4 regions of the Streptomyces sp. NPDC091292 genome follow, and region 1 is predicted to be linked to each of the others. Evidence: riboswitches for the same ligand, from Rfam matches in the RefSeq annotation. Region 1 holds a riboswitch; each other region holds the start of a gene.

The links. Region 1 has a riboswitch for cobalamin ahead of ACIQNU_RS13465 (ribonucleoside-diphosphate reductase subunit alpha). Riboswitches for the same ligand answer to the same signal wherever they lie in the genome.
Region 2: another riboswitch for cobalamin. It lies ahead of metE (5-methyltetrahydropteroyltriglutamate--homocysteine S-methyltransferase); the one in region 1 lies ahead of ACIQNU_RS13465 (ribonucleoside-diphosphate reductase subunit alpha).
Region 3: another riboswitch for cobalamin. It lies ahead of ACIQNU_RS22195 (ABC transporter substrate-binding protein); the one in region 1 lies ahead of ACIQNU_RS13465 (ribonucleoside-diphosphate reductase subunit alpha).
Region 4: another riboswitch for cobalamin. It lies ahead of ACIQNU_RS07850 (cobalamin biosynthesis protein); the one in region 1 lies ahead of ACIQNU_RS13465 (ribonucleoside-diphosphate reductase subunit alpha).

What each region holds. Positions count from the first base shown of each region.
Region 1 covers NZ_JBIVUQ010000003.1:478,548-485,547, forward strand. Annotated here, with positions in the region: gene ACIQNU_RS13465 (ribonucleoside-diphosphate reductase subunit alpha) at 1-1,283, opposite strand, end outside; cobalamin riboswitch at 1,419-1,555, opposite strand; gene ACIQNU_RS13470 (YbdD/YjiX family protein) at 1,607-1,807, opposite strand; gene ACIQNU_RS13475 (carbon starvation CstA family protein) at 1,807-3,939, opposite strand; gene ACIQNU_RS13480 (GntR family transcriptional regulator) at 4,079-4,855, opposite strand; gene ACIQNU_RS13485 (extracellular solute-binding protein) at 5,139-6,425, shown strand; gene ACIQNU_RS13490 (carbohydrate ABC transporter permease) at 6,670-7,000, shown strand, end outside.
Region 2 covers NZ_JBIVUQ010000002.1:95,543-102,542, forward strand. Annotated here, with positions in the region: gene metE (5-methyltetrahydropteroyltriglutamate--homocysteine S-methyltransferase) at 1-2,097, opposite strand, end outside; cobalamin riboswitch at 2,265-2,498, opposite strand; gene ACIQNU_RS08555 (TetR/AcrR family transcriptional regulator) at 2,585-3,229, opposite strand; gene ACIQNU_RS08560 (SDR family NAD(P)-dependent oxidoreductase) at 3,362-4,162, shown strand; gene ACIQNU_RS08565 (hypothetical protein) at 4,227-4,733, opposite strand; gene ACIQNU_RS08570 (ATP-binding protein) at 4,730-6,205, opposite strand; gene ACIQNU_RS08575 (response regulator) at 6,202-6,894, opposite strand.
Region 3 covers NZ_JBIVUQ010000007.1:402,856-409,855, reverse strand. Annotated here, with positions in the region: gene ACIQNU_RS22205 (cytochrome P450) at 1-760, shown strand, start outside; gene ACIQNU_RS22200 (APC family permease) at 779-3,034, opposite strand; cobalamin riboswitch at 3,207-3,335, shown strand; gene ACIQNU_RS22195 (ABC transporter substrate-binding protein) at 3,475-4,458, shown strand; gene ACIQNU_RS22190 (FecCD family ABC transporter permease) at 4,455-5,495, shown strand; gene ACIQNU_RS22185 (ABC transporter ATP-binding protein) at 5,492-6,292, shown strand; gene ACIQNU_RS22180 (DNA-binding protein) at 6,351-6,785, shown strand; gene ACIQNU_RS22175 (TetR/AcrR family transcriptional regulator) at 6,811-7,000, opposite strand, start outside.
Region 4 covers NZ_JBIVUQ010000001.1:1,630,361-1,637,360, reverse strand. Annotated here, with positions in the region: gene ACIQNU_RS07880 (hypothetical protein) at 1-28, opposite strand, end outside; gene ACIQNU_RS07875 (alpha/beta hydrolase family protein) at 162-1,322, opposite strand; gene ACIQNU_RS07870 (class II aldolase/adducin family protein) at 1,381-2,040, opposite strand; gene ACIQNU_RS07865 (lysozyme) at 2,153-2,896, shown strand; gene ACIQNU_RS07860 (anion permease) at 3,131-4,495, shown strand; gene ACIQNU_RS07855 (hypothetical protein) at 4,509-4,793, shown strand; cobalamin riboswitch at 4,987-5,112, shown strand; gene ACIQNU_RS07850 (cobalamin biosynthesis protein) at 5,297-6,280, shown strand; gene ACIQNU_RS07845 (cobyric acid synthase) at 6,295-7,000, shown strand, end outside.

The sequences.
Region 1 (7,000 bases):
GCGGCGTCCTTGAACGTCATCCAGCCGTTGCCGGTCTGCGCGAGGGTGCGCATCATGCGGCCGTACAGGTCCCGCGCGGGGATCGTCTTCCTCGCCAGGCCCGCGGCCTCGGCGGCCTTGTACGCGGTGTCGAACGCGTCGCCCCACAGGTCGACGAGGTCGGGTACGTCGGCCGGCGAGAACAGCGACCAGTCGGCGTCGGCGGCGACCCGGCGCATGAACTCGTCGGGGATCCAGTGCGCGAGGTTGAGGTTGTGGGTGCGCCGGGCGTCCTCGCCGGTGTTGTCCCGCAGCTCCAGGAACTCCTCGATGTCGGAGTGCCAGGTCTCCAGGTAGACCGCGGCGGCGCCCTTGCGCCGGCCGCCCTGGTTCACGGCGGCCACCGACGCGTCGAGGGTCTTCAGGAACGGGACGATGCCGTTCGAGTGGCCGTTGGTGCCGCGGATCAGCGAACCCCGGGCGCGCACCCGGGAGTAGGAGAGCCCGATACCGCCCGCGTGCTTCGACAGGCGGGCCACCTGGTGGTAGCGGTCGTAGATCGAGTCCAGCTCGTCCAGCGGGGAGTCCAGGAGGTAGCAGGACGACATCTGCGGGTGGCGGGTGCCGGAGTTGAAGAGCGTGGGGGACGAGGGCAGGTAGTCGAGGCGGCTCATCAGGCCGTACAGCGCGGCGACCTCGTCCACGGCGCGGGCGCTGTCGTCCTCCGCGAGGCCGGACGCGACGCGCAGCATGAAGTGCTGCGGGGTCTCCACGACCTTGCGGGTGATCGGGTGCCGCAGCAGATAGCGGCTGTGCAGGGTGCGCAGCCCGAAGTAGCCGAAGCGGTCGTCGGCCGCTTCGGTGTGCTGGTCGACCAGCGCGTCGAGACGCTTCGCGTGGAGGGTGACGAACGCCGCCGTGCGGTCCGCGATCAGGCCCTCGCGGTGACCGGTCGCGACCGAGTCCGAGAAGGAGCGCACGCCCTGCGAGGCGGCCTCCTCGGCGATGGCGATGGTGAGCAGCCGGGCCGCGAGCCGGGAGTAGACCGGGTCCTCGGAGATGAGACCGGCGGCCGACTCCGTCGCCAGCTCCCGCAGTTCGGCTCCGTCCGCGCGGGCGGAGCGCCCCCGCAGCGCACCGGCCGCGACGCGTCCCGGGTCGGCGCCGGGAAGGTCGGCCGTCAGGGCGGTCAGGGTCCGCAGCAGCGCGGCACCGGGACCGTCGTCCGCCCCGGTCGCGGTGGCCGGAACAGTCGCATTCGCCAAAACGGTCGCTGAGGCCGGATCGGCTGGCGCGATGGTCACGTGAAGCTCTCCCTCGCTCGGCTCTGGGCCTCGGAAGCGGGGGCGGGGCACGCGGGCGTACCCGCGTACGGCGGTGCGCCGCGTCCACCGACCCATTCCACGGGGCCCGGACGTCGTGTCGGTACCCGGACCGGTCGGACCGGGTACGCCGTCGGCAGGTCATCGGACTCACGGGCACGCGAATGCGGACCAGTACACCGTTGCGGGACAGTTCCGGACTTGCACCGGATTCCCCTGCGGCGACAACGAGCACGAGCATACATCTTGTGTCGGCCCGGGGAAGCACCCCCACATGTTGTGTCGGACGTCATGATTTTCGGGGTTCAGCAGCAGCGGAACCCCTGCCGGGGATCGGTCTCCTGGCGGTCGGTCCGCTCCTTTTCGAAGGCCCGCCGGGACGGTACGGGCGCGTCCGGATGCTGTTTCCGTACGTGCGCCACGTACCGCTCGTACGCCGACTCGTCCGTCAACTCGCGTACGTACCACCGCATCCAGCGCAGGACGCGCACCCCCCGCACCAGCATCACGGCACCCGCTCGGCGTCGGCTGCCAGTTCCAGCTTCTCCTGCGGGGTGGCGAACAGGCCGTCCGGGGCGACGAGTTTCGACTCGACGTACGGCGTCTCGCTCAGCGTGCTCGCCCCGGGGTTCCGGAGGTGCCGGACGCAGACCCGGGCCGAGTCGGCGATCACGATCACGATGAGCAGTGCGAGGACGGCCGTGAGGACGCCGTCCACGGTGGAGTTGAGGACCACCGTGTGCATGTCGTCCATGCTCTTGGCGGGCGGCAGGACCTTGCCCGCGTCGATGCCGTCCTGGTAGTTCGCGCGCTGCTGGAAGAAGCCCACGCGCGGGTCGCTGGAGAACACCTTCTGCCAGCTCGCGGTGAGCGTCACCGTCGCGTCCCAGATCAGCGGGACCCCGGTCACCCACGCCCACTTGAGCCGCCCGGACTTCACCAGGAGGGTCGTGCAGACGGCGAGCGCGACGGCCGCGAGGAGCTGGTTGGCGATGCCGAAGACCGGGAAGAGCTGGTTGATCCCGCCCAGCGGCTCGTGCACGCCGACCCACAGGAAGTAGCCCCACAGCGCCACGACGACCGCGCTGGTCAGGGCGAGCCCCGGCTTCCAGCTGATGTTGCGGAACGGCTTGTAGACGTTGCCGAGCATGTCCTGGAGCATGAAGCGGCCCACGCGGGTACCGGCGTCCAGGGCGGTCAGGATGAAGAGCGCCTCGAACATGATGGCGAAGTGGTACCAGAAGGCGCGCAGCCCGTCCCCGGTGACCTTCGAGAAGATCTCCGAGACGCCGACGGCGAGCGTCGGGGCGCCGCCGGTACGGGACAGCAGCGACTGCTCCTCGACGGCCTTGGCGGCGGCTGCCAGGTCCTCCGGCGAGATCGAGTAGCCGAATCCGGCCACCGCCTGGGACGCGGACTGCACGGAGTCGCCGATGACGCCCGCGGGCGCGTTCATCGCGAAGTACAGGCCCGGGTCGATGACGCTGGCCGCGATGAGCGCCATCACGGCCACCGAGGACTCCATCAGCATCGACCCGTATCCGATCATCCGGATCTGGGACTCCTTCTGGATCATCTTCGGTGTGGTGCCCGAGGAGATCAGCGCGTGGAAGCCCGACAGGGCGCCGCAGGCGATGGTGATGAAGACGAACGGGAACAGCGAGCCGGCGAAGACCGGGCCGTCACCGCGCGAGGCGAAGTCGGTGACCGCGTCCATCTTCAGCGTCGGCAGCGTGAAGACCACGCCGAGCGCGAGCAGCGCGATCGTGCCGATCTTCATGAAGGTGGAGAGGTAGTCGCGGGGCGCGAGCAGCATCCACACCGGCAGCACCGAGGCGACGAACCCGTACACGACCAGCCAGATCACCAGCGTCGACGGGGCCAGCGTGAACGCCTCGGCCCAGGACGACTCGGCGACCCAGCGGCCCGCGACGAGCGCGAGGAGCAGCAGCGCGATCCCGATCAGCGAGACCTCGCTGACCCGCCCGGGGCGCAGGACCCGCAGGTAGAAGCCCATCAGCAGGGCGATCGGTACGGTCATCGCGATGGAGAAGGTGCCCCAGGGCGACTCGGCGAGCGCGTTCACGATCACCAGGGCCAGCACCCCGAGCAGGATGATCATGATGGCGAAGGCGGCGAGCAGCGCGGCGGCGCCGCCGAACGGGCCGATCTCCTCGCGGGCCATCTGCCCGAGCGAACGCCCGTCGCGCCGCGTCGAGAAGAACAGCACGACCATGTCCTGCACGGCCCCCGCGAAGATCACCCCCGCGACGATCCAGATGGTGCCGGGCAAGTACCCCATCTGCGCGGCGAGTACGGGCCCGACCAGCGGCCCGGCGCCCGCGATGGCGGCGAAGTGGTGACCGAGCAGGACGCGCCGGTCCGTGGGGTGGTAGTCGATGCCGTTGTCGAGCCGTTCGGCGGGCGTCGCCCGCGTTCTGTCGACCTTCAGCACGCGGCGCGCGATGAACTTCGCGTAGAAGCGGTAGGCGATGGCGTACGAGCCGAGTGCCGCCGCCACCATCCAGACGGCCGACACCTCCTCGCCCCGGGACAGCGCGAGTACGGCCCAGCCGGTGGCACCGACCAGGGCGACGAGGATCCAGACGACTACGGTCCGGGGAGAAGTGCTGCGCACGGTGGGGGTCCTCCCGTCCAAGATGAGACGGAAGGACCGTAGGACAGGAAGAGGACCCGCGCTACACCGCGCACCGAACCGGCTTCACCCGAAGGGCGATTGGCCGGTGGCCGGTTCGGTCAGTCGGTGGCCGGTCCGGTCAGTCGGTGGGCCTCTTGAGCCGCGCCACGAACTTGTACCGGTCGCCCCGGTACACCGACCGCACCCACTCCACCGGGCGGTCCTCGCCGTCCAGCGAGTGCCGCGACAGCATCAGCATCGGCAGCCCCACGTCCGTACCGAGCAGGCCCGCCTCGCGGGGGGTCGCGAGCGAGGTCTCGATGGTCTCCTCGGCCTCCGCGAGATGCACGTCGTAGACCTCGGCGAGCGCCGTGTAGAGGGAGGTGTACTTCACCAGCGAGCGGCGCAGCGCGGGGAAGCGCTTGGCCGAAAGGTGGGTGGTCTCGATCGCCATCGGCTCCCCGCTCGCCAGGCGCAGCCGCTCGATCCGCAGCACCCGCCCGCCCGCCGAGATGTCGAGCAGCCCGGCCAGCGTGTCGTCGGCCGTGATGTACCCGATGTCCAGGAGCTGCGAGGTCGGCTCCAGGCCCTGCGCCCTCATGTCCTCGGTGTACGAGGTGAGTTGGAGCGCCTGGGACACCTTCGGCTTGGCCACGAAGGTGCCCTTGCCCTGGATCCTTTCGAGCCGGCCCTCGACCACCAGTTCCTGGAGCGCCTGGCGGACCGTCGTACGCGAGGTGTCGAACTCGGCGGCGAGAGTGCGCTCGGGTGGTACAGGTGTGCCCGGGGGCAGAGTTTCGGTCATGTCGAGCAAATGCCGCTTGAGCCGGTAGTACTTGGGTACGCGCGCGGTGCGGCCCGCTGTCGCCGCTTCCGCCGTCGCGGACGTGCCCACCTCGGTCGTCTCGCCGGCCATCGTCCGCCTTCCCGGCTCCTGTGCTGCTGCCGTCACCGGCTCCTCCGTCTGTCGCGGCTCACATCGTGGCACGGCGCGAACTGAGCGGGCCGTGCCCCCTCAGGTGTCGGTCCGATAACGGACGTGACAGCCCTTCTTATACACCCTTGACACCCCTAAAGGTCTAGGCCAAGCTCCGGGTACTGGTCTACACCATTAAAGACCAGGTCCCAGTCCCACGAGCAGTTTCTCGTCGTAGGCAGCGCTGTGGGTGGGGGGTTGCAGGCATCCTGAGGAGGGTGACGTGAAGCGCAAGCTCATTGCGGCCATTGGCGTCGCGGGAATGTTGTTCTCGATCGCGGCGTGCGGTGGGGACGACAGCGGGGACGACACCAAGGACAAGAAGGCCGGGGCGGACGGCTTCAAGGGCCAGACCCTGACCGTCTGGGCCATGGACGGTTCCACGCCGCCCAACTGGACCAAGGACCTCACCGCCGAGTTCGAGAAGAAGACCGGCGCGACGCTGAAGTTCGAGACCCAGAAGTGGGACGGCATCCAGCAGAAGATCACCACGGCGCTCTCCGAGTCGACCCCGCCGGACGTCATCGAGGTCGGCAACACGCAGACCCCCGCGTACGCGTCCACCGGCGGTCTCGCCGATCTGACCGACCTCAAGGCGGAGATCGGCACCGACTGGACCGAGGCACTCAACAAATCGTCCGTCTTCGACGGCAAGCAGTACGCCGCCCCGTGGTACTTCGCGAACCGCGTCGTCATCTACAACAAGAAGGTGTGGGCCGACGCCGGCCTGAAGGACACCCCGAAGACGCGTGACGAGTTCTACAAGGCGCTCGACACCATCGGCAAGAAGACCAAGAACGAGCCGATCTACCTGCCGGGTCAGAACTGGTACTTCTTCGACGGCATCACCATCGGCCAGGGCGCCGACCTCGTGAAGCAGGAAGGCGACAAGTACGTCTCCAACCTCGCCGACCCCAAGGTGGGCGCGGCCATGGAGATCTACAAGAAGTACCAGTCGTACTCCAAGGCCCCCAAGGACAAGGACGAGGCGACCCCGCAGCAGGCCGAGGTCTTCGCCAAGGGCAACGTCGGCGCCTTCATCGGCATGGGCTGGGAGGCCGGCACGGCCATCGCGGCCAACAAGAAGATCGAGAAGGACATCGGCTACTTCACCATCCCGGGTGAGACCGCCGACAAGCCCGAGGGCGTGTTCCTCGGTGGCTCGAACTTCGCGGTCGCCGCGGGCAGCAAGAAGCAGGAACTGGCCAAGGAGTTCCTGAAGCTGGCGCTGTCCGACAAGTTCGAGGGCGCGCTCGCCAAGGAGAACGGCGTCATCCCGAACAAGGAGTCGCTCCAGTCCAACCTGGCGGGCAACGGCGCGGCCGAGGCCGCCGCTCCCGCCGCGGCCGGCGGTGGCACCACGCCGCTGATCCCCGAGTGGGCCGCGGTGGAGAACAACCCGAACCCGATCAAGAGCTACATGACCGCGGTGCTGAACGGTAAGTCCCCGGCCGACGCGGCCAAGGACGTCGAGGCGGAGATCAACAAGCGCCTCGCCCAGACGAGCTGATCACCAAGCGCCGGGGGACGGTACGCCGCCGTCCCCCGGCGCGAGGGGTCTGTCGTCTGGGTCATGCCGGGCTCGCGGGGCCTGGCACCGCACCTCGCCGCGTTGTCGTCGGTCGCCAGGGCGCCGCCCTGACTCCCTCCTCCGCCTTGCGATGCACGGCGCCAGGCCCCGCTCCCTGATCCGGCCTGACCCAGACGACAGACCCCGTGCGTCCTACCGTTACACCACGGAAGAGATGACGAGCATGTCAGTGCAGACAGAACGCACGGACCCGGCGCGGGCGTCCGACGTCCGGAAGACCGGGGCGCCCCCGCCCCGCGATGTGGTGAGCCGAGGGAGAAGAGCGGGCGGCAGGTCGGCCCCGTATCTGCTCCTGCTGCCCGCGCTGCTCGCCACCGCGGTGCTGCTCGGCTGGCCGCTGGTGAAGAACGGCATCCTGTCGTTCCAGAACCTCAACCCGCGGCAGTTGATCCTCCACCTCACCGAGTGGAACGGGATCGACAACTACAAGGAAGTCCTCGGCAGCAGCGACTTCTGGAAGGTCGCGGGCCGGTCGGTCGTCTTCACCGCCGCCA
Region 2 (7,000 bases), on a different contig from region 1:
CCGCGGATAGCCGTGGGCGGCGAGTTCGCGCGCGACCTGCATGTGAGAGCGGGCGGCCTCCAGGCTGATGACGTCGGCGTCGAGGTCGTCGATGGCCTGGACGATGTCCCCGAACTCGGCGTAGCACATGTGCGTATGGATCTGCGTGGCCGGACGCACCCCGCTCGTGCTGAGCCGGAACGCCTCGGTGGCCCACGCCAGATAGGCCGGGCGGTCGGCGGTGCGCAGGGGAAGCGTCTCGCGCAGCGCGGGTTCGTCGACCTGGATCACCGAACTCCCCGCCGCCTCCAAGTCGTTCACCTCGTCGCGCAGCGCGAGGGCGACCTGCCGTGCGGTGTCGCCGAGCGGCTGGTCGTCGCGGACGAAGGACCAGGCGAGCATCGTGACCGGGCCGGTGAGCATGCCCTTGACCGGGCGGTCGGTCAGGGACTGGGCATACGTCGTCCAGCGCACCGTCATCGGCTCGGGCCGCGAGATGTCGCCCGCGAGGATCGGCGGGCGGACATAGCGGGTGCCGTAGGACTGCACCCAGCCGTGCTGCGTGGCCAGGTACCCCGTCAACTGCTCGGCGAAGTACTGCACCATGTCGTTGCGTTCGGCCTCGCCGTGCACTAGGACGTCCAGACCGGTCTTCTCCTGGAAGGAGATCACCTCCTGGATCTCCGCCCTGATGCGCTCCTCGTAGCCCGCGGCGCCGATGCGCCCGGCCCGCAGATCGGCGCGCGCGGCGCGCAGGTCGGCGGTCTGTGGGAAGGAACCGATGCTGGTGGTCGGCAGCAGCGGCAGCCCCAGGTGGGCCCGTTGCGCCGCGGCCCGCTCCCCGTACGGCTCGGACCGGCGGGCGTCGGCCTGCGTGACGGCGGCTGCGCGGGCCCGTACGGCCGGGTCGTGCGTGATCGGCGAGCCCGCGCGGGACGCCAGGTCGGCGCGGTTCGCGGCGAGTTCGGCGGCGATCGTGTCGGTGCCCTGGGCCAGGCCCTTGGCGAGGGAGACGACCTCGGCCGACTTCTGGCGGGCGAAGGCGAGCCAGCGCAGGATCTGCGGCTCGATGTCCCGCTCCGGCGCGGAGTCGAGCGGCACGTGCAGCAGGGAGCAGGAGGCCGACACATCGACCCGGTCGGCGAGGCCGAGGAGGGTGCCGAGCGTGGCCAGGGACTTCTCCAGGTCGTTCACCCAGATGTTGCGGCCGTCGACCACCCCCGCCACCAGCCGCTTGCCGGGCAGCCCGCCCACGGCGGCCAGGGCGTCCAGATTGGCGGCGGCGGACCCGGTGAAGTCCAGGGCGAGACCGTCCACCGGAGCCTTGGCGAGGACCGGGAGCGCGTCGCCGAGCCGGTCGAAGTAGGAGGCGACAAGGAGCTTCGGGCGGTCGGTGAGGGCGCCGAGGTCGCGGTAGGCGCGGGCGGCGGCGTTCAGTTCGGCCGGGGTGCGGTCCTGGACGAGGGCGGGCTCGTCGAACTGGACCCAGGCGGCGCCGGCGGCGCGCAGGTCGGCGACGACCTCCGCGTACACGGGAAGCAGCCGGTCGAGGAGGGTCAGCGGGTCGAAGTCCGCCGCCACACCCGGGGCGGGCTTCGCGAGCAGGAGGTAGGTGACGGGGCCGACGAGCACCGGGCGGGGGTCGAGCCCGAGCGCGAGGGCTTCCTTCAGCTCCGCGACCTGCTTGGTCGAGTCGGCGGTGAACACCGTGCCGGGGCCCAACTCGGGCACCAGATAGTGGTAGTTCGTGTCGAACCACTTCGTCATCTCCAGCGGCGCCACGTCCTGGGTGCCCCGCGCCATGGCGAAGTAGCCGTCCAGGGCGTCCGCGTCGACGGCGGCACGGTGCCGGGCGGGGATCGCACCGACCATGACGGTGGTGTCGAGCACATGGTCGTAGTACGAGAAGTCACCGGTCGGCACCTCGTGGACGCCGGTCCCGGCCAGCTCCTGCCAATTGGCGCGGCGCAGTCCGGCGACCGTGGCGCGCAGGGCGTCGGCGGTGACCCGGCCCTTCCAGTAGCCCTCGATCGCCTTCTTCAACTCCCGGCCCTGGCCTTGGCGGGGGTAGCCGTACACGGTGGCCCGTGCTGCCGCGGCTGCGGTCCTGCTGGTCACGGAGATCTCCTTCGCGAGATGAATCCCTGAGATCCCGGCGACGGGACGCGAGCGCGAAGGGGTGACGGACCGGACGGAGAAACGACCTCACGCGGCACAGCGCGGTCGTCCGTCCGATATGTACGCCGACCCGCCCACGAGGTCACCGGGATGTCCGCGCACGATCGGGTCGTACGCGGGCGGCTGGCAGGTCTTCGGACTCGCGGGCGCGTCCAGCCGTACGGACTCCGTACGGGACACCTACTGGCCGTCGCTTCCCAGACCCTGTTCACCGGGCCCAGTGCGTATGACGGCGGTCGTTCCCACTCACCGCTGCGGGGCAGTCCCGGATTCCCACCGGGTTCCCTCTTGCGACGCCTCCCGCCTGGCGGACGGGGCGAACCAACTGCACCGACCAGCCTACGGCGTCCCACACGGCAGCACAGGGACAGGTCCATCATCCGGATGGTGAGCTGGAACACCCGGGACCGGGGCGGGCGCGCGGGGCTCAGCTGTCCGGCAGGCCCGCCGCCGCGATCCGCAGGGCGCGCCGCATGACCTGCTGCATGCCGGCCACGACCCTTTCCGTCGACTCCTCCGCCCGCGGGGCCTGCCAGGCCCAGTCCTCCACGGCGACCCGCAGCGCCGCATTGATCACCGCGGCCTGGACGCGCGGTTCCATGGCGGCGGGGTCGTGCCCGCCGCGCTCGGCGAGCGCCCGGGTGAAGAGCGCCTCGGCGTCGTGGTGCGCCTGGAGCCAGACCGCGCGCAGGGCCGGCTCGTCGCGGGTGAGACGGACGATCTCCCGCATCCCGGCCAGCTTCCCGGCGTCGGTGTCGAACCAGTCGTCCGAGGGCTCGGCCGGGATCAGCGGCGCACCCGGCTGCCAGGCGCGCAGCCGGGCCGCCATCGCCTCCATGCCGACGGTCAGCAGCGGCCGTACGCACTCCTCCTTGCTGGCGAAGTACCGCCACAGGGTGCGTACCGACATGCCGACCGCCTGTGCGATCTCCTCCGCCGACGTGGCGGCGACGCCCTGGGTGCCGAACAGCCGTACCGCCTCGTTCGCCACCTCAAGGCGGGTCTGCTGCCGGCGCCGCTCGCTCAGCGGTGGACGCCCTGTCCGGGCGGCCGTCGACTCACTGGCCGGCACGGGCGTCCCCTTTCTCTTCTCCCACGCGGGGCCCCTTCCGGGTCCGTTCCGCAAGGGCGACTCTAGCATTTTCGGCACGGTGCGACTTATGGTCACGGAGTGACAGGAAGTCGAGACAAGGAGCGCGACACCATGAGTGACGACACATCAGCGGCAACCACCACCACGTCCGACCGTGCCCACGGCCGCAGCGTCCTGGTCACCGGGGCCGGTTCCGGCGCGGGCATCGGGCGGGCGGCGGCCCTGCTCTTCGCCGCGCAGGGCGACCGGGTGGTGGTGGCGGACATCGACGAGGCGGGCGCGGACAGGACGGTCGCCGAGATCGAGGCGGCCGGCGGCACCGCCCTGGCCGTGGCCGGCGACCTCAGCGACCAGTCGGTGGTGGACCGGTTGGTCGCCTCCGCGGTGGACGCCTTCGGCGGGATCGACGTCCTGGTCAACAACGCGGCGGTCATGGACCGGATGTCGGCGCTGGGGGAGACCGACGACACGGAGTGGGAGCGGGTCGTCCGGATCAATCTGACGGCGCCCTTCCTCCTCACCCGCGCCGCCCTCCCGCATCTCCTGGCCCGGGGGAACGGCGTGATCGTGAACACCGCGTCCGCCGCCTCGCTGCGCGGCGGCGCGGCCGGTGCCGCCTACACCGCCTCCAAGCACGGGGTGGCCGGGCTGACCAAGTCGCTCGCCGTGATGTACCGGGACAAGGGGCTGCGCGCCAACGCGATAGCCCCGGGCGGCACCGCCACCGGCATCCAGGTCGACCCCGTCCCCGGGGCCACGGGTCCGGGCGTACTCGCCGCCTACATGGCGAACGTCGGCCGTGTCGCGGAGGCCGAGGAACAGGCGGCCGTCATCGTCTTCCTGGCGTCGGCGGCGGCGAGCAACATCAACGGCGCGATCCTGCCGGTGGACAACGGCTGGTCGGCGGTCTGACGCACGCCGTCAACTCACCTGGAACAGAAGGCGGTTGCCGTACGGGGCCCAGCCACTGGGGAACTCAGCCGTTGAGGAACTCCGCGCACCGGTACGGGCCCTGCGCGGCGCCCTCGGTCGGGCGGATGGTGACCTCGACGTCGTCCGCCCTGGCCGTCGGGTCGAGTACGGACTGGGCGCGGGCCAGACTGCACACCAGTTGGCCCGTGGCCTGGCCGCGGCCCGGCATCGGGTCCGGGCCCTCGAAGCGCACCGTGACGCGCGTCCCGGTTCCCGTCACCGAGTAGCCGCCGAGAGACACGAGCGAGGTGAGGCCGTCGCGCTGCTCGGCGGGCGGCGGCTCCTGGGCGAGCAGCTTCACCACCTCGTTGAGGTCCCTGATGTCCTCGTCGAGGAGGGGTACCCCGCGCAGCCCGCTGTCCGAGGCGTAGTACAGCCGCATCCCGCGCGTCACGCCCGACGCGGGCTCGCCCGCTCCCACCACCCCGGTCGGCTGGACACCGCAGCCCACCAGACCGAGCCCCAGCGCGGCGACCACCACCCCCTGCCCGAGCCCGACCCGTACCCTCACTCCGCGTCCTCCCCGTCGTGCCGCAGGGGCAGCCGCAGCGTGAACACCGCGCCGCGCCCTTCCTGTCCGTCCGCCACCTCGATCGTGCCGCCGTGCAGCCGCGCGTTCTCCAGCGCGATCGCCGTGCCCAGGCCGCTGCCCTGACCACTGTCGTCGGCCGTGCCCCGCGTGCGGGCCGCGTCCGCCTTGTAGAACCGGTCGAAGACCCGCTCCCGGGCCCCCGGCGGCAGCCCCGGACCGTGATCCGCGATCTCCAGCGTCACCCACTCCCCGTCCACCGCGAGGACCGTCCCGAGGGTCACGGTCACCGGCGGGGCGCCGTGCCGCAGCGCGTTGCCCACCAGATTCGCCACGATCACATCGACGCGCCGCCGGTCCACCACCGCCCGTACGCCCTCGGGAAGGTGCGCCTCCACCCGGTCCGTCCAGCCGCGCAGCGCGAGGGATGCCCGTACCGTGTCGGCGAGGTCGGTCCCGGCCGCGTTCAGCCGTACCGCACCCGCGTCGAAGCGGGAGATCTCCATCAGATCCTCGACCAGCCGCGACAGCCGCGCCGTCTCCGCGCCGACGGTACGGGCGGCCCGCGCCGCGTCCGGCGGCAGCTGATCGGCGTCCTCCTCCAGGACGGTCGCCACCATCGTCATCGCCGTGAGCGGCGTCCGCAGTTCGTGCGACACGTCCGCGACGAAGCGGCGCGCCTTCGCCTCCTGCTCGCGCAGCTCCGCGTCCGAGGCCTGGAGCGCGTCGGCGGTCTCGTTGAACGTCCTTGCCAGCCGGGCGAGTTCGTCGTGACCGGTGACGGCGACCCGGCTGCCGAGGTCGCCCGCCGCCAGCTCCCGGGTCGCCCGGCCCAGCTTCCGTACCGGCCGCAGGACCGTGCCCGCGGCCAGCAGCGCCAGGACGGCGGCCAGCAGCACCACCGGCAGGATGCCCGCGCGTACGGAGTCCAGGAGGGCGGCGGTGTCGTCGCGTTCGGCCCGCAGATCGGTGATCGCGAAGACCTCAAGGCCGGAGAGGCCGCGGTCCCCGTCGGCGTACGTCACGGGCATGCCGACCGTGAGATAGGGCTCGCCCCGCCACATCACCCTTTGGAACCGGGCCCCGCCCCCGCCGCGCACGGCGGCCCGCAGCTCGGGGGTGATCCGGCTCCCCGTGTCGGCGAGCGAGTCGGAGACCCCGACGAGATCGTGGTGGCGGGCGACGACGATACGGGCACCGATACCGTCCGAGACCTTCACGGCGAACCGGGTCAGCGATCGCTGGTCGGGCGGCAGGTCGACGTCTCCGGCGACCGAGGTGACCCGTTCACGGAGGTCGTCCACGGCGGCGTTCTGGGCGCGCTGGAGGACGGCGGTACGGGCATCGCGGTAGGCGAGGGCGGTCGCGGTCACCGCGCTGACGAGGGCGACGAGGACGAAGGTGGTGACGAGCCGGGTGCGCAGCCCGCCGACGAGCCACCGGGAGCGGTTCACAGCGGTCCGAAGCGGTAGCCGAAGCCGCGCACCGTCTGGACATACCGGGGCTTCGCCGGTATGTCCTCCAGCTTGGCCCGCAGTCGTCCCACGGCCGCGTCCACCAGCCGGGAGTCGCTGAGGAACGTGTGGTCCCAGACGGATTCCAGGAGCTGTTCGCGGCTGAAGACGCGGCCGGGCGACGCCGACAGCTCAAGGAGCAGCCGCAGCTCGGTGGGCGGCAGCGCGATCGGGACGCCGTGCTTGGTGACGGTCAGCCCGGCGCGGTCGATCACCAGCCCGGCGAAGTCGGCGTCCGGGCCCCGGCGCGCCGCGGGTTCCGCGCGGCGCAGCGCGGCTCGGATGCGGGCCTCCAGGACGGGCGCGGTGACCGGTTTCACCACATAGTCGTCGGCGCCCGCCTCCAGCCCCTTCACGATGTCCTCGTCGTCGCCGCGCGCGGTCAGCATGATGACCGGCAGGACGGTGGTCCTGGCGCGGATGCGGCGGCACACCTCGAAGCCGTCCATGCCGGGCAGCATCAGGTCCAGGACGGCCAGTTCGATCCTCCCGCCGCCCGGACCGGCCAGCACGGCGAGCGCTTCCTCGCCGGTGGCCGCGGTGGCGACGCCGTACCCGTGCCGGCGCAGCACCAGCTCCATCCCGTCCCGTACGGACGCGTCGTCCTCGATCAGAAGTACATGCGGCATGCCGTCGATTATGGGCACCACGATCGCCGCCCGGTGCCCCGGGAGGGGGCGGAAGCACAGGTCGGGGGCATTGTTACGTTCCCATCATGTGGCCATGCACAGGCCA
Region 3 (7,000 bases), on a different contig from region 1:
CTGCGAAGTGCTCGGCATCCCCCGCGAGGACGGTCACCGGCTCATCGCGGGCCTGGACCTCGGATTCGTCACCAGCCCGGTCGAGTTCGACGGCTGCACCGCCAACTGGGACAAGGACTTCGCCTACGTCCTGCGGCAGGTCCGCGCCGACCGGGACGCCCAGCGGGGCCTCATCCGGCGGCTGTGCGAGCTGCGGGACGATCCGGCGCGCGACGGCGGCGCGCTGACCGACGAGATGCTGGCGGCCGTGGTGACCTCGCTGTTCGGGGCCGGCGCGATGAGCACGTACGTCTTCCTGCTGCACGCCGTGCTCACCCTCGTACGCCACCCGGAGACGATGGAACGGCTCCGCGAGGACCCCGAACTGATGCCGAACGCGGTGGAGGAGCTGCTGCGCTGCACGCTGTCCATCGGCGACGGGCTGCCCCGCATCGCGACCGGTGACGTCCGGGTCGGGGACGTCCTGGTACGGGCCGGTGAGCTGGTCCTCGTCTGTGTGGAGGGCGCCAACTTCGACCCCGAACGGTTCGATGACGCCGAGCGCTTCGACATCGACCGCACCCCCAACCCGCACCTCGCGTTCGGCGCCGGGCCCCACTTCTGCCCCGCCTCACTGATCTCCCGCGTCCACGCCACGGAAGCCCTCACCGCCCTCATCGACCGCCTCCCCGCCCTCCGACTGGCCCTCCCGGAGGACCAGTTGGTCTGGCGCACCGGCAACATCAAACGCGTACCGGAACGCCTCCACGTGCTCTGGTGAACGTGCTCTGGTGAATCCCTACGGGACGTGGAACGGCACCGTCGTGACCACGATCTTCGGGAGCGGGCGCAGGGCGCGGCGGAGGCGGGTGGCCGTGCGGCTGTGGAGGAGCTGGTGGCGGCGGTGGCGGGTGACGATCTCCGGGAGGATCACCGTGAGCGTGAGGTCGGGGTGCGCGCGGTGCAGGGCCTCGATGTAGTGGACGAGCGGGGCGACGGTCGCGCGGTAGGGGGAGACGACGATCTCCAGCGGGAGGTGGTCGCCCCACAACTGCCAGTACGCGACGACCCGTTCGGCCTCCTCGGGGGTGAGGCTGATGTGGAGGGCGAGTACGGGCTGCCGGAGTGAGGCCGCGTAGGCCAGGGCGCGCATGCTCGCGAGGTCGATGCTGGCGAGGGCGACGATCGACAGATGCCGGATCTCCTCGGGCAACTCCTCGCCCTCCCGGTCGCCTTCCGGCTCCGGCGCCCGGCCGTACCGTTCCACCAGGGGCTCGGCCGGCCCGCACACCCCGCCCGGCGCCGGCAGCTCCACCGTGTGCGGGCGCAGCCGCAACGCCTCACGCACCGTCGCGTAATGGCGCCGGATGCGCAGCGTCACCAGCAGGAACAGGCCTACGGCGACGATCGCCACCCACGCGCCCTCGGTGAACTTGCTGATGCCCGCCGTGAGGAAGACGACGGCCGACAGCAGACCCCCGACGGCGTTGAAGCACATGCTCTTGCGCCAGTGCCGGTCCCGCAGCCGCCACCAGTGCACGACCATCCCGGCCTGCGAGAGCGTGAAGGCGAGGAAGACACCGACCGCGTACAGCGGGATCAGGGCGCCCGTCTGTCCGTCGAACGCCAGGTAGACCAGGGCGGCGGCCAGCGACAGGACGATGATGCCGTTGCTGTAGGCGAGGCGGTCGCCGAGGCGCATGAAGGTGCGGGGCGCGTAGTCGTCGCGCGCGAGCAGGGACAGCACGCGGGGGAAGTCGTTGTACGCGGTGTTCGCGGCGAGCAGCAGGACGGCGGCGGTGGTGGCCTGCACGAACACGTACATCCAGCCGGACCCGAAGCTGAGGTGCGCCAGTTGGGAGAGGATCGTCTCCTTGCTGCTGGGCACCACACCCGCGAGGTGGATCACCACGATGATCCCCGCGAACATCGTGATGAGCAGCCCCACCATCCAGGTCAGCGTGGTCCGGGCCTGCCGCCACTCGACGGGCTTGAACGCCGGTACCGCGTTGGAGATCGCCTCGATACCGGTCATCGCCGTCGCGCCCGACGAGAAGGCCCGCATGACGAGGAAGAGGGTCGCGCCCTCGGTGACCGTGACCGCCGGGGTCGGCTGCGGGTGGAAGTCGCGCCCCGCCGAGTCGGCGAGCCCGGCGGTGATCAGCGCGAACATGGCGATGATGAACAGGTAGGTCGGCGCGGCGAACAGCGCGCCCGCCTGCCGGATGCCCCGCAGATTGCCCGCGAGCAGCAGCACGATCACGCCGACGCCGATGGGCACGGTGTCCGGGGCCAGCGAGGGAATCGCCGAGGTGATCGCCGCGACGCCCGAGGCGATCGACACGGCGACGGTGAGGACGTAGTCGGTCATCAGCCCGGCGGCGGCCACCAGCCCTGCCACAGGGCCCAGATTGTCACCGGCCACGATGTACGAGCCACCGCCGTGCGGGTACGCGCGGATCGTCTGCCGGTACGACAGGCCGACCGCCAGCATCAGGAAGACGATCGCGGCGGAGATCGGGAAGGAGTACGCGAGGCCCGCCGTCCCCGCGAGCACGAGGACCGCGAGCATCGCCTCGGGACCGTACGCGACCGACGACAGCGCGTCGGCCGACAGCACGGGCAGCGCCACCAGCTTGCGCATCCGCTCGGACACCAGGGCGGAACTCTTCAGCGGCGTACCGAGGAGCAGCCGCCGGGTCCAGGCCCCGGCGCGCCCCATCCGCCCGGCGGGCGCCTCCTCCGGCTCCTCCTCGTCGAGTTGCTGCCCCGGCGTACCCGTCCCCAGGGGCGTGAGCGGCACCAGGCGCCCGAAGCGGGCGGGCCGGAGCTGCGCGGGCGGCGGGAAGCTGCCGAGATCGGGGTCGACGGGCAGGGCGCGGCGCCAGGTCTCGGGCGGCGCGGTCACCTCGCCCCACTCCCGGCCCACCTGGCGCAGTACGCCTTGCTGTTCCTCGTCCAGCTCCGCGAGGCGCGCGGAAGGTCCGGGCGGTCCCGCCGTCGCACTCCGCCCCTCGGACCCGGCCCCGCCTCGGCCCCCGGATGTATCGGTCATCTGCCGCAGTGTGGTCGATCAAGGGCGTACGGGACGGCCTGACATGCCGGGCTGACCTGCCGGGCCGACGTGCCGGGCCGACGTGCCGGGCCGACGTGCCAACCGGAATGACGGCCGGATGACGGGCCCTTGCGCCCGGGTGCGATGATGCTCGGCGACAAGGCGACGGCGGACGAGGAAGCCGGTGTGAATCCGGCGCGGTCCCGCCACTGTGATCGGCGAGCGAACCCCAGCACTAGGCCACTGCCCGGAAACGGGCGGGAAGGCCGGGGTGAGCCTCGACCCGAGAGCCAGGAGACTCACGCGGTCGCCACCTCGACGAAACCAGGGCGGATCTCCCTGGAGGAGGGTGGTTCGGCATGCCTGTGCGGCAGCCTGACGACAGATCGGCCCGGGGCTTTTTGAAGGCGGGCATACGCTCGCATTCCCTTCCCAAGCGCCTGCCCAGGCGTCTGCCCGTGCTCCTGGTGGCCTCGGCGCTCCTCATATCCGGCTGCGGCGGAAGCGGTGGGGAGAGTTCCGGCGGCGGCACGGCGGGCCCGGCCGCCAAGGGCTTCCCGGTCACCGTCTCCAACTGCGGTGTGAGGACGACGTACGAGCGACCGCCCCAGCGCGCGGTGTCGCTGAACCAGCACGCGACCGAGGTGATGCTCGCCCTCGGCCTGGAGAAGTCGATGGCCGGCACGGGCTATCTGGACGACAAGATCCTCCCCGAGTACGCATCCGCGTACGACAAGATCAAGGTCCTGTCCAAGGAGTACCCCTCCTACGAGGCGCTGCTCGCCGCCGAACCCGACTTCGTGTACGGCGGTTTCGGGTCCACCTTCGACGAGAAGGAGGGGCGCGGCCGGGACACCTTCACCGGTGCCGGGATCAACACCCGGCTGAACATCGAGGCGTGTGCGTCCGGGCCGGTGACGATGGCCATGGTCGACCGGGAGATCCGGGACGTGGCCAAGGTGTTCGGCGTACCGGAGCGGGCCGAGAAGCAGGTCAAGAGCCTGCACGCCACGCTGGACGGAGTCGACAGGCGCCTCGACGGCGTCGACCCGGTCAAGCTCTTCGTCTACGACAGCGGCGACAAGACCGCGTTCACCGCCGGTGGTACGGGCATCGGCAACACGATGATCGAGCGAGCGGGCGGCGCGAACATCTTCGCCGACCTCGACAAGACCTTCGGCGACGTGTCGTTCGAACAGGTCGCCGACCGGGCGCCCGACACCGTCCTCATCTACGACTACGGGGACCAGACCGTCGAGCAGAAGAAGAAGTTCCTGCTCTCCAACCCGGCGCTGCGGGACGTGCCCGCGATCAAGAACAAGCGGTTCGCGGTACTGCCCTTGTCGTCCACCGTGCTGGGCGTACGGGTACCCGCCGCCGTGGAGTCGCTGGCCCGGCAGCTCCACCCGGACCGCTTCCGGTGAGCGGGGGGTACCGCCGCCGTCGGGCCCCCTACCCCCTGGTGCTGACCGGTCTCGGCGCCCTCGTCCTCATCGCGGCGACCTTCGGTGTCGCGGCCGGTTCGATCGGCATTCCGGCGGGGGACGTGTGGGGCATCCTGCTCCATCAACTCCATCCGGATCTGGTCGAACAGACCTGGCCGGCGGCGCGCGAGACCATCGTCATGGACGTCCGGCTGCCCCGCGTCCTGCTGTGCGCGGTGGTGGGTGCCGGGCTTTCGGTGGCCGGGATGGCGTTGCAGGCACTGGTCCGCAATCCGCTCGCCGATCCGATGCTGCTCGGCGTGTCCTCGGGTGCGAGCGTCGGCGCGGTCCTCGTGCTGGTCTTCAACCTGACGCTGTTCGGCGTCTTCTCGCTGCCGATCGCCGCCTTCATCGGTGCGCTGGCGGCCCTGATCGCGGTGTACTTCCTCGCCCGGTCCGGCGGCCGGATGACGACCGTACGGCTCGTTCTCGCGGGTGTGGCGACGGCCGAGGTGCTGTCGGCGGTGGCGAGTTTCCTCGTCGTCACGTCCAGCGATCCGCACAAGACGCAGTCGGCGCTGCGGTGGATGCTCGGCGGTCTCGCGGGCACCACGTGGACCATGGTGTGGATTCCGGCGGGCGCGGTCCTGATCGGCACGGCCGTACTGCTCGGTGTCTGCCGCCCGCTGAATCTGCTGCTCGCGGGGGAGGAGGCGGCCACGGCGCTCGGCCTGGACGTCCACCGCTTCCGGGCCGCGATGTTCACGCTGGTCGCGCTGATGATCGGCACGATCGTCGCGGTCAGCGGCCAGATCGGTTTCGTCGGCCTGATCATGCCGCACGTCGTACGCCTCCTCGTCGGCGCCGACCACCGCCGCGCGCTGCCGGCCGCCGCGCTGCTCGGCGCGGCCTTCCTGATCGCCGCGGATCTCGCCGCGCGCACGCTGATGCGGCCCGAGGAGATTCCCGTGGGCATCCTCACGGCGCTGGTGGGCGGCCCGTTCTTCCTCTGGCTGATGCAACGGAGGTCGGTGTGACGGACACACTGGAACCCGGACCCGGCGCCCTGGACATCGACGCCGTGTCGGTCGTGATCGACGGCCGGTCTCTGGTGCGTGACGTGTCCCTGACGGTGGTGCCCGGTGAGGTGGTCGGCCTGGTCGGCCCGAACGGCGCCGGGAAATCCACCCTCCTGCGGACCGTGTACCGCGCGCTGCGGCCCACGTCGGGCCGGGTGCTCGTGGACGGCGACGACGTCTGGCGGATGCCAGGGAAGCGACTGGCCCGGCGGCTCGCGGCCGTACCTCAGGACCACGCGGGCGACTTCGATCTCACCGTCCACGAGGTCGTCGCCATGGGCCGCACCCCGCACAAACGCCCCTTCGAGGGTGACGGTTCCGACGACCGCGCCATCGTCACGGCCGCGCTCACTGAACTCGGCACCGCCCACCTGGCGGACGCGCCCTTCGACCGGCTGTCGGGCGGCGAGAAACAACGCGTACTGATCGCCCGCGCGCTCGCCCAGCAGGCCGGGACCATGGTCCTCGACGAGCCCACCAACCACCTTGACCTGCGCCACCAGTTGGACACGCTCCGCCTCGTCCGCCACCTCGGCACCACAGCCGTCGTCGCCCTGCACGACCTGAACCTCGCGGCGACGTTCTGCGACCGGCTGTGCGTGCTGGACGGGGGCCGGGTGGTGACGACGGGTACGCCGGGGGAGGTCCTGACGCCGGAGCTGCTGGCGGAGGTGTACCGGGTGGAGGCGGACGTCAGGGAGCACCCGCGCACGGGCGTACCCCAGGTGACGCTGCTGTCGGGCTACGAGCCATGAACAAGTTGTTCAAACCAATCTGTTGACATCGAACTGTGTGTCACCGCATCCTGGACCCATGTCTGCGACCCCTGATCAGAGCGACCCCTTCACGCCCCCGCACCCCGAACAGGCGCGTGTGCAGCGGGTGTACGCGTCCCTGTTCCGCATCGCCGAACGCCACGCGGCCACCGACGAGCAGCGCCACCGCCAGATCCACCCGGCGGTTCTCGGCCCGCACGAGGCAGTGCGGCTCGTGTCGTTCCTGCTCAGCGGCGCCGCACTGCCCGCCGACGGTGAACCGGACGTGGACCAGCCCGACATCACCGCAGCCCTGAGCCTCGTACCGCTGATGCGCGGCGAGATGGACGAGTTGGAGGCCGGGCTCCTCCAGATGGCGCGAGGACGAGGCATGACCTGGCAGGAGATCGCCTTCGGCCTGGGCCTGGGCACACCGCAGGCGGCCCGGCAGCGTTACGAGCGACTGGCGAGCCGGGCGGGAAACGGGGAGTAGGGGGCGGTCGGCCGGTGCGTGTGTGTCAGTCGGGGGTCGGGGTGCGGCCTCGGATCAGGGGGAGGTACACCTCGTCCACGATGTCGATCAGGACGTCGTCGGGGGCCGTCGGGGTGCCACGGGTGACGAACTCGTTGCGCAGGAGGACGACGGCCGTGGTGGCGACCCGGGGGTGCAGGGCCTCCGGCGGCGCCTCGCCACGGGCCACGGCCCGG
Region 4 (7,000 bases), on a different contig from region 1:
TGGAGTCGCGCGGGATACGGGACGTCACGGGAGCAGTCTTCCGGTTGACGGTCCGAAAACCCAAACGGAACGCCACGCGGGTAGATCGCGGGCCCCTCCGCCGTGGATCGAGGCCGGTTCGACCGAGGGGAAACGGAGGCGCGGGTGCGGGGGCCGTGGCGCTACATCAGGGGGGTGAGGAAGCGGCGCAGGACCTCTTCGTAGGTATCCGGATCGGCGTTCCACATGGCGCCGTGCGGGGCGTTCGGCACGGTGTGCAGGGTGACCAGGTCGGGGCGGCGGGCGGCGAACCGGCGGGACAGGCGCCAGGGCGCGACCGTGTCGCCGGGGCCGTGCACGAGCAGCGTCGGGACCGCGACGGCCTCGGGGGCGACGCCGTCCATCAGCGGTCCGCCGTTCTGCCGGCCGTGCCCCGCGACCAGGCCCGTGCGGCCCTCGGCGGCGCGGACCGCGAGCGGGAGCAGGGGACCGGGCGTGCGCCGGGCGGACGCGAGGGCGCGCAGCGTGGTCTCCCAGTCGAGTACCGGCGAGTCCAGGACCAGGCCGGAGACCCGGTCCTTGAGCGGGGAGTACGCGGCGGCGCGCAGGGCCATCGCGGCGCCGGTGGACCAGCCGTGCAGGACGACCCGCTCGGCGCCGTAGCGCACGGCGTAGCGGATGGCGGCGTCCACGTCCCGCCACTCGGTCGCGCCGAGGTGCCCGAGGCCGTCGGGCAGCGGCGGGGCGCCCAGGTCGCCGCGGTAGGCCACGTCGAGTACGGGGAAGCGCTGGCCGTGGAGGAAGTCCATCAGCACCATCGGGTGCTCGCGGGTGGTGCCGAGCCCGTGCACGGTGATCACCCAGGTGTCGCGGGAGGCGGGCACGAACCAGGCGGGCAGCCCGCCGAGTTCACCGGGTACGTCGACGTCGGCGTGGTCGAGGCCGAGCGCGGCGGCCGGGTCGCCGATGTACACCTGGGGCGTGAGCCAGACCTTGGCGCCGGGTTCGAGGGTGCCGTGCGTGACGCGTTCGAGCCGGCGTACGACGGTGTCCGCGGTGTCCGCCGCCTCGGCGATCACCGGGCCCACGACGGCGTGCATGCCGTCGCCCGCGAGGCCGTAGCGGCCGGGGCGCAGCGAGGCGAGGGAGCGGGTGAGCGTGATCCGGCCGGGGCCGGTGGCGTGCACCGTGAGGCGGGGCTCGGTGGGGAGGGGGCGGCCCGGGGGCGCCTTGAGGGCCGCGTCGCTGGCGTAGCGCCCCACGGCGACGGCGGCGGCACCGAGCGCGGCCGTGCCCACCGCCGTGAGCGCCGCGGTGGCTGCGGTTGCTTTGGCTGGACCCACCTGACCAGTCTCCGGCCGGTTCGCCGCCCGTGCCACCTCAGCCCGTCGAGGGCAGGCCCTACCCCCGCTGCCCGTACCCCCTCAGCTTCTCCCCCACCTCCGCGAGCTGGAGTCCGGTCAGGAGGTGCGGGGTGCGGTGGGGGGCCGCTGTCGCCGTCAGCCAGACCTGGCACATCCATTCCAACTGGGCCGTGCGGTCGTACGCCTGGGGCAGGGAGTCGCCGTACGTGACGGTGCCGTGGTTCTGGAGGAGGCAGCCGGTGCGGTCGGTCAGGGCGGTGAGCATGTGCGCGGCCAGCTCGTCCGAGCCGTACAGCGCGTACGGGGCGACGCGGACCGGGCCGCCGAGCGCCGCCGCCATGTAGTGGATCAGGGGCAGTTCGGGCACCAGGGTCGAGACCGCGGTGGCGTGCACGGCGTGGGTGTGGACGACGGCCCGCGCGCGGGTGGTGCGGTAGATCGCGAGGTGCATCGGCAGTTCGCTGGTCGGGACGAGGTCGCCGAGCACCTGTACGCCGTCGAGGCCGACGCCGAGTACGTCGGCGGGGGTGAGCCGGTCGTAGGGCACGCCGCTGGGTGTGGTGAGGACGGTGTCGCCGACCCGGACCGACACATTGCCGGATGTGCCGACGACGAGGCCGTCGGTCACCGTTCTGCGGGCCGTCGCGACGAGGTCGTCCCAGGCCCGCGCCACCGCTTCGTCCGCCGTACGCGCCATGCGGGGAAAAGTACCGGGCCAGGGGGCCGAACGGGCGTATCTGCGGGGACACGCGCGTCCGTCGCGTCCGCTTCGGGCAGGCATGTACCTCTCTACTACCTCCGGGGGATTCATGGCGTGTGACCGCACTTCGACCCTTCGCCGTCTCCGCGTGCTCGCGGTGTCCTTGGCGACGCTCACCTTCGGGGGCACGGCCCTCGCGGGCGTACCGGTCTCGGCGGCGGACAAACCCAAGGGGCACGATGTCTCGTCGCACCAGAAGAACGTGAACTGGAAGTCGGCCCGTGACAAGGGCGCGCGATTCGTATACGTCAAGGCGACCGAGGCCACCAGTTATCGCAACCCGTACTTCTCGCAGCAGTACAACGGCGCGCGGGACGTGGGCATGGTGCGCGGCGCGTACCACTTCGCGCTCCCCGACCGGTCGTCCGGCTCGGCGCAGGCCGCGTACTTCGTGCGCAACGGCGGCGACTGGCGGGCGGACGGCTGGACGCTGCCGCCGGCGCTCGACATCGAGCACAACCCGTACAGCTCGAAGAAGTGCTTCGGCCTCAGCAAGTCCCGGATGGTCTCCTGGATCCGGTCCTTCAGCGACGAGGTCGACCGGCTCACCGGCCGACGGCCCGTCATCTACACGACGGCGAACTGGTGGAACGACTGCACGGGAGCCAGCCGCGCCTTCGCGGCGGACCACCCGCTGTGGGTGGCCCGCTACAGCTCGTCACCCGGCGCCCTGCCCGCGGGCTGGGGCTACTGGACCTTCTGGCAGTACGACAACGGGAGGGGCAGCCTGCCGGGTGACCAGAATCTCTTCAACGGGTCGATGGACCAGCTCAAGCAGTTCGCGCGGGGGTAGCGCGGCCCGGTGAAGCCCCTCGCGCGCAGGGCGTGAAGGGCTCGGAACCCGGCATCCGGGCGGTACGGAGGGTCGGGTTCCGGAAGCCGGGGCGGGCGCGGGTCGACGGGCGGGCGCGGACGGCATACCGTCACCCCGGACGGAGACACCGCAGCGCCCTATTCAGTTCATCTTCCGTTCACTCAGGTTGCCTACGTTCCAACCGCCACTGACGTCCAACAGAAGCCTGGGTAAATGGAAAACATCACGCTTCTCCTCGGGATCGTGATCATCACCGCTCTCGTGTTCGATTTCACGAACGGTTTCCACGACACGGCCAACGCGATGGCGACGACCATCTCGACCGGCGCTCTGAAGCCCAAGACGGCGGTGGCCATGTCCGCCGTGCTCAATCTCGTCGGTGCCTTCCTCTCCGTGGAGGTCGCCAAGACGATCTCCGGCGGGATCGTCAGTGAAGAGGGCATGCGGACCGAAGTGATCTTCGCGGCGCTCGTCGGCGCCATCCTCTGGAATCTGCTGACCTGGCTCGTGGGGCTGCCGTCCAGCTCCTCGCACGCCCTGTTCGGCGGTCTGATCGGCGCGGCCGTCATGTCGGCCGGCTGGTCGTCCGTGAACGGTTCGACGGTCGTCACCAAGGTGCTGCTGCCCGCCATCGCCGCGCCCCTGGTGGCCGGTCTCGCGGCGCTGCTCGCCACCCGGCTGACGTACCGCATCGGCCGCCGCGCCGACGAGCGGGCCACCGCCAAGGGCTACCGCGCCGGACAGATCGCGTCGGCCGGCCTCGTCTCGCTGGCGCACGGCACCAACGACGCGCAGAAGACGATGGGCATCATCACGCTGGCCCTGGTCACGGGCGGTGTCCTCGCCCCGGGCTCCAACCCGCCGGTCTGGGTCATCACGTCCGCCGGTGTCGCCATCGCGCTCGGCACCTACCTCGGCGGCTGGCGCATCATCCGCACCATGGGCAAGGGCCTCACCGACCTCGCGCCGCCGCAGGGCTTCGCCGCCCAGACCAGCGCCGCGACGGTCATCCTGGCCTCCTCGCACCTGGGCTTCTCGCTCTCGACCACCCAGTCCTGCTCCGGCGCCGTGATGGGCGCGGGGCTCGGCCGCAAGGGCGGTGTGGTCCGCTGGTCCACCGCCACCCGGATGTTCGTCGCCTGGGGCCTGACCCTGCCGGCCGCCGGACTGGTCGGCGCGGGCGCCGAGTTCCTGACCAAGCAGGGCACCTGGGGTGTCGTCGTCACCGGCGCGCTCCTGGTCATCGGCTCGGCCGTGATCTGGGGTCTGTCCCGCCGCCGGCCGGTCACCCATGACAACGTCAACGACGTCGACGGTGAGCCCGCGGGCGTGGTCACCACCGCCATCGCCGCCGTGACGCCGCCCCCGGCGGGCACCTTCACCGCTCCGGAGCCGGGCGACACCGAAGTGGCCGCCGACGCGACCGCCGCGGCAGGAACCGACAGCACCGGCAGCACTGGCAGCACCGACGGCACCGACGGCACCGACGGCACCTCGGGCGACGAGGACCTGAAGACGACCATCCCGGCCGGGAACGGCCCTTCCGCTGAGCCCGCGCCGCGGGCCGCCACGGTGTGAGGAACCATCAGCCATGAAGATCGACTGGGCAGCTCTCGGCTCCGTGTTCGGAGTCAGCCTCGTGGTGACGGTGGCCCTCGTGGGCCTGTTCACGCTCGGCATCGTCGGACTCTCGCAGCGGAGTCCGGCGCCCGCGGCGGGCGGTGAGGCCGCCGCGGCCGACGCCACCACACCGCAGGGGACGGCCGCGCGCGGGGGTGCCGGTAGCGGTGGCGCGATGGCGCTCGTGGGTGCCTACACGTGCTTCGCGCTGTGCGTGGCGGCCGTCGGCTACGGCATCTATCTGATCGTCGCCTGACCGTCGCCTGACAGGGTTCCGGGGGCCGCGCGGCTCCCGTCGGACGTACTCCGTGTGGGGTGCGGGACACATGTGATGTCCCGCACCCCACACGCGTGTGTGGGGCTTCGCACACTCTCCCTTCGCAGGTCAACTGTGAGTTGACGGGTGTTCTCGGGGCGTGGTGGACTGCCGGGGCCATCACGGCGGCAGGAGAGGAAACCGGTGCGAATCCGGTGCGGTCCCGCCACTGTTACCGGGGAGCACTCCCCCACCGGACGTCACGGCCCGCACGGGCTGGAAGACCGGGGGAGCCGCGGATCCGGGAGCCAGGAGACTCTCGCCGTCGTGTCCGTCGAACCAGGGCGCGGACCCTGAGTGAGGACATAGCGCGATGCCGGGCTGCCCGCCTCCCCTGCCCTTCGGCCCTCTCGGCCCTCTCGATCTCGTCGTACCCGCGGTAGTACACGTGGTAGTACCCGTGGTAGTACCCGTCCCCCGAGGCGTCTCGGCCGGCTGAACCCATGCGTGCCGAGCGAGTCTTCGCTTACGGCGCCGCCGCCGGCCTGCTCGGCGACCTGATCCTCGGCGATCCCCGCCGAGGTCATCCGGTCGCCGTGTTCGGCCGGGCCGCGGGCGCCGTCGAACAGGTCCTGTGGCGTGACCACCGCGCGTGGGGCGCCCTCCACACGGCGGTGTGCGCCGGTGGCGCGACGGGCGCCGCCGCGCTGGCGTCCCGCGCGGTACGGACGTCTCCTTCCGCTTCCGTCGCGCTGACCGCCGCCGCGACCTGGTCGGTGCTCGGCGGGACGACCCTGGGCCGGGAGGCGCGGGCGATCGGCGCGGCGCTGGCCGCCGGGGACATCGCGGGCGCGCGCGAGCGGCTGCCGCATCTGTGCGGCCGGGACCCGCAGTCCCTGGACGGTCCCGGGATCGCACGGGCCGTCGTGGAGTCCGTCGCCGAGAACACCTCCGACGCCGTGGTGGGCGCCCTGGTGTGGGGCGCCGTCGGCGGTGTGCCCGGCCTGGTCGGGTTCCGTGCCGTCAACACGCTGGACGCGATGGTGGGTCACAAGTCGCCCCGCCACCGGCGGTTCGGGTGGGCCTCGGCGCGCCTCGACGACGTGGTGGGCGCGCCGGGTGCCCGGCTGACGGCTGCTCTCGCGGTGCTCGCGGGAGGCGACCCGGGCGGCGCCACGCGCGCGTGGCGTGCCGACGCCGGACGGCACCCCAGCCCCAACGCCGGTCCCGTGGAGGCGTCCTTCGCGGGCGCCCTGGGCGTACGGCTCGGCGGAACCCTCTCCTACGGGGGCCGGGTCGAGCACCGGCCCGTGCTCAACACCCATGGACGCGCCGTCGAGGTCCGGGACATCGAGCGGGCGGTACGGCTGTCGCGGCGGGTCGGCGTGCTCGCGCTCGGCGTGTCCGTGGCCGGACGGCTGACGTGGGCGGGGGCCGTGAGACGCGGACAGGCCGGGCGACGTACGCGCGCGGGAGGACGGGGATGAGCGGAGGGACAGGGGTGAGCGGGACCACGAGCGCCGGAGGCGTACGCAGGGGCGGTGGCCTGTTGGTCGCCGGGACCACGTCCGACGCCGGGAAGAGTGTCGTGACCGCCGGGATCTGCCGGTGGCTGGTGCGGCAAGGGGTCAAGGTCGCGCCGTTCAAGGGGCAGAACATGTCCCTGAACTCGTTCGTCACGCGCGAGGGCGCCGAGATCGGCCGGGCCCAGGCGATGCAGGCCCAGGCCGCCCGCGTCGAACCGACCGCGCTGATGAACCCCGTACTCCTCAAACCGGGCGGCGACCGCAGCAGCCAGGTCGTGCTGCTCGGCAAGCCGGTGGGCGAGTTGAGCGCGCAGGGCTTCTTCGGCCGGCCGGGCGCGCCCGGACACCACGACGGACCCGGTACGGACGGGCTGCGCGGTGGCCGGCAAGAGGCCCTGCTCGACACGGTCGTGGACTGCCTGGAGCGGTTGCGGGGCAGCCATGACGCCGTGATCTGCGAGGGGGCGGGCAGTCCGGCCGAGATCAATCTGCGGCGCACGGACATCGTGAACATGGGCGTCGCGCGGGCCGCGCGGCTGCCGGTCCTGGTGGTCGGCGACATCGACCGCGGCGGCGTCTTCGCTTCCTTCTTCGGTACGACGGCCCTGCTGGCCCCCGGGGACCAGGAGCTGCTGGCCGGGTATCTGGTCAACAAGTTCCGCGGCGACGTGTCCCTCCTCG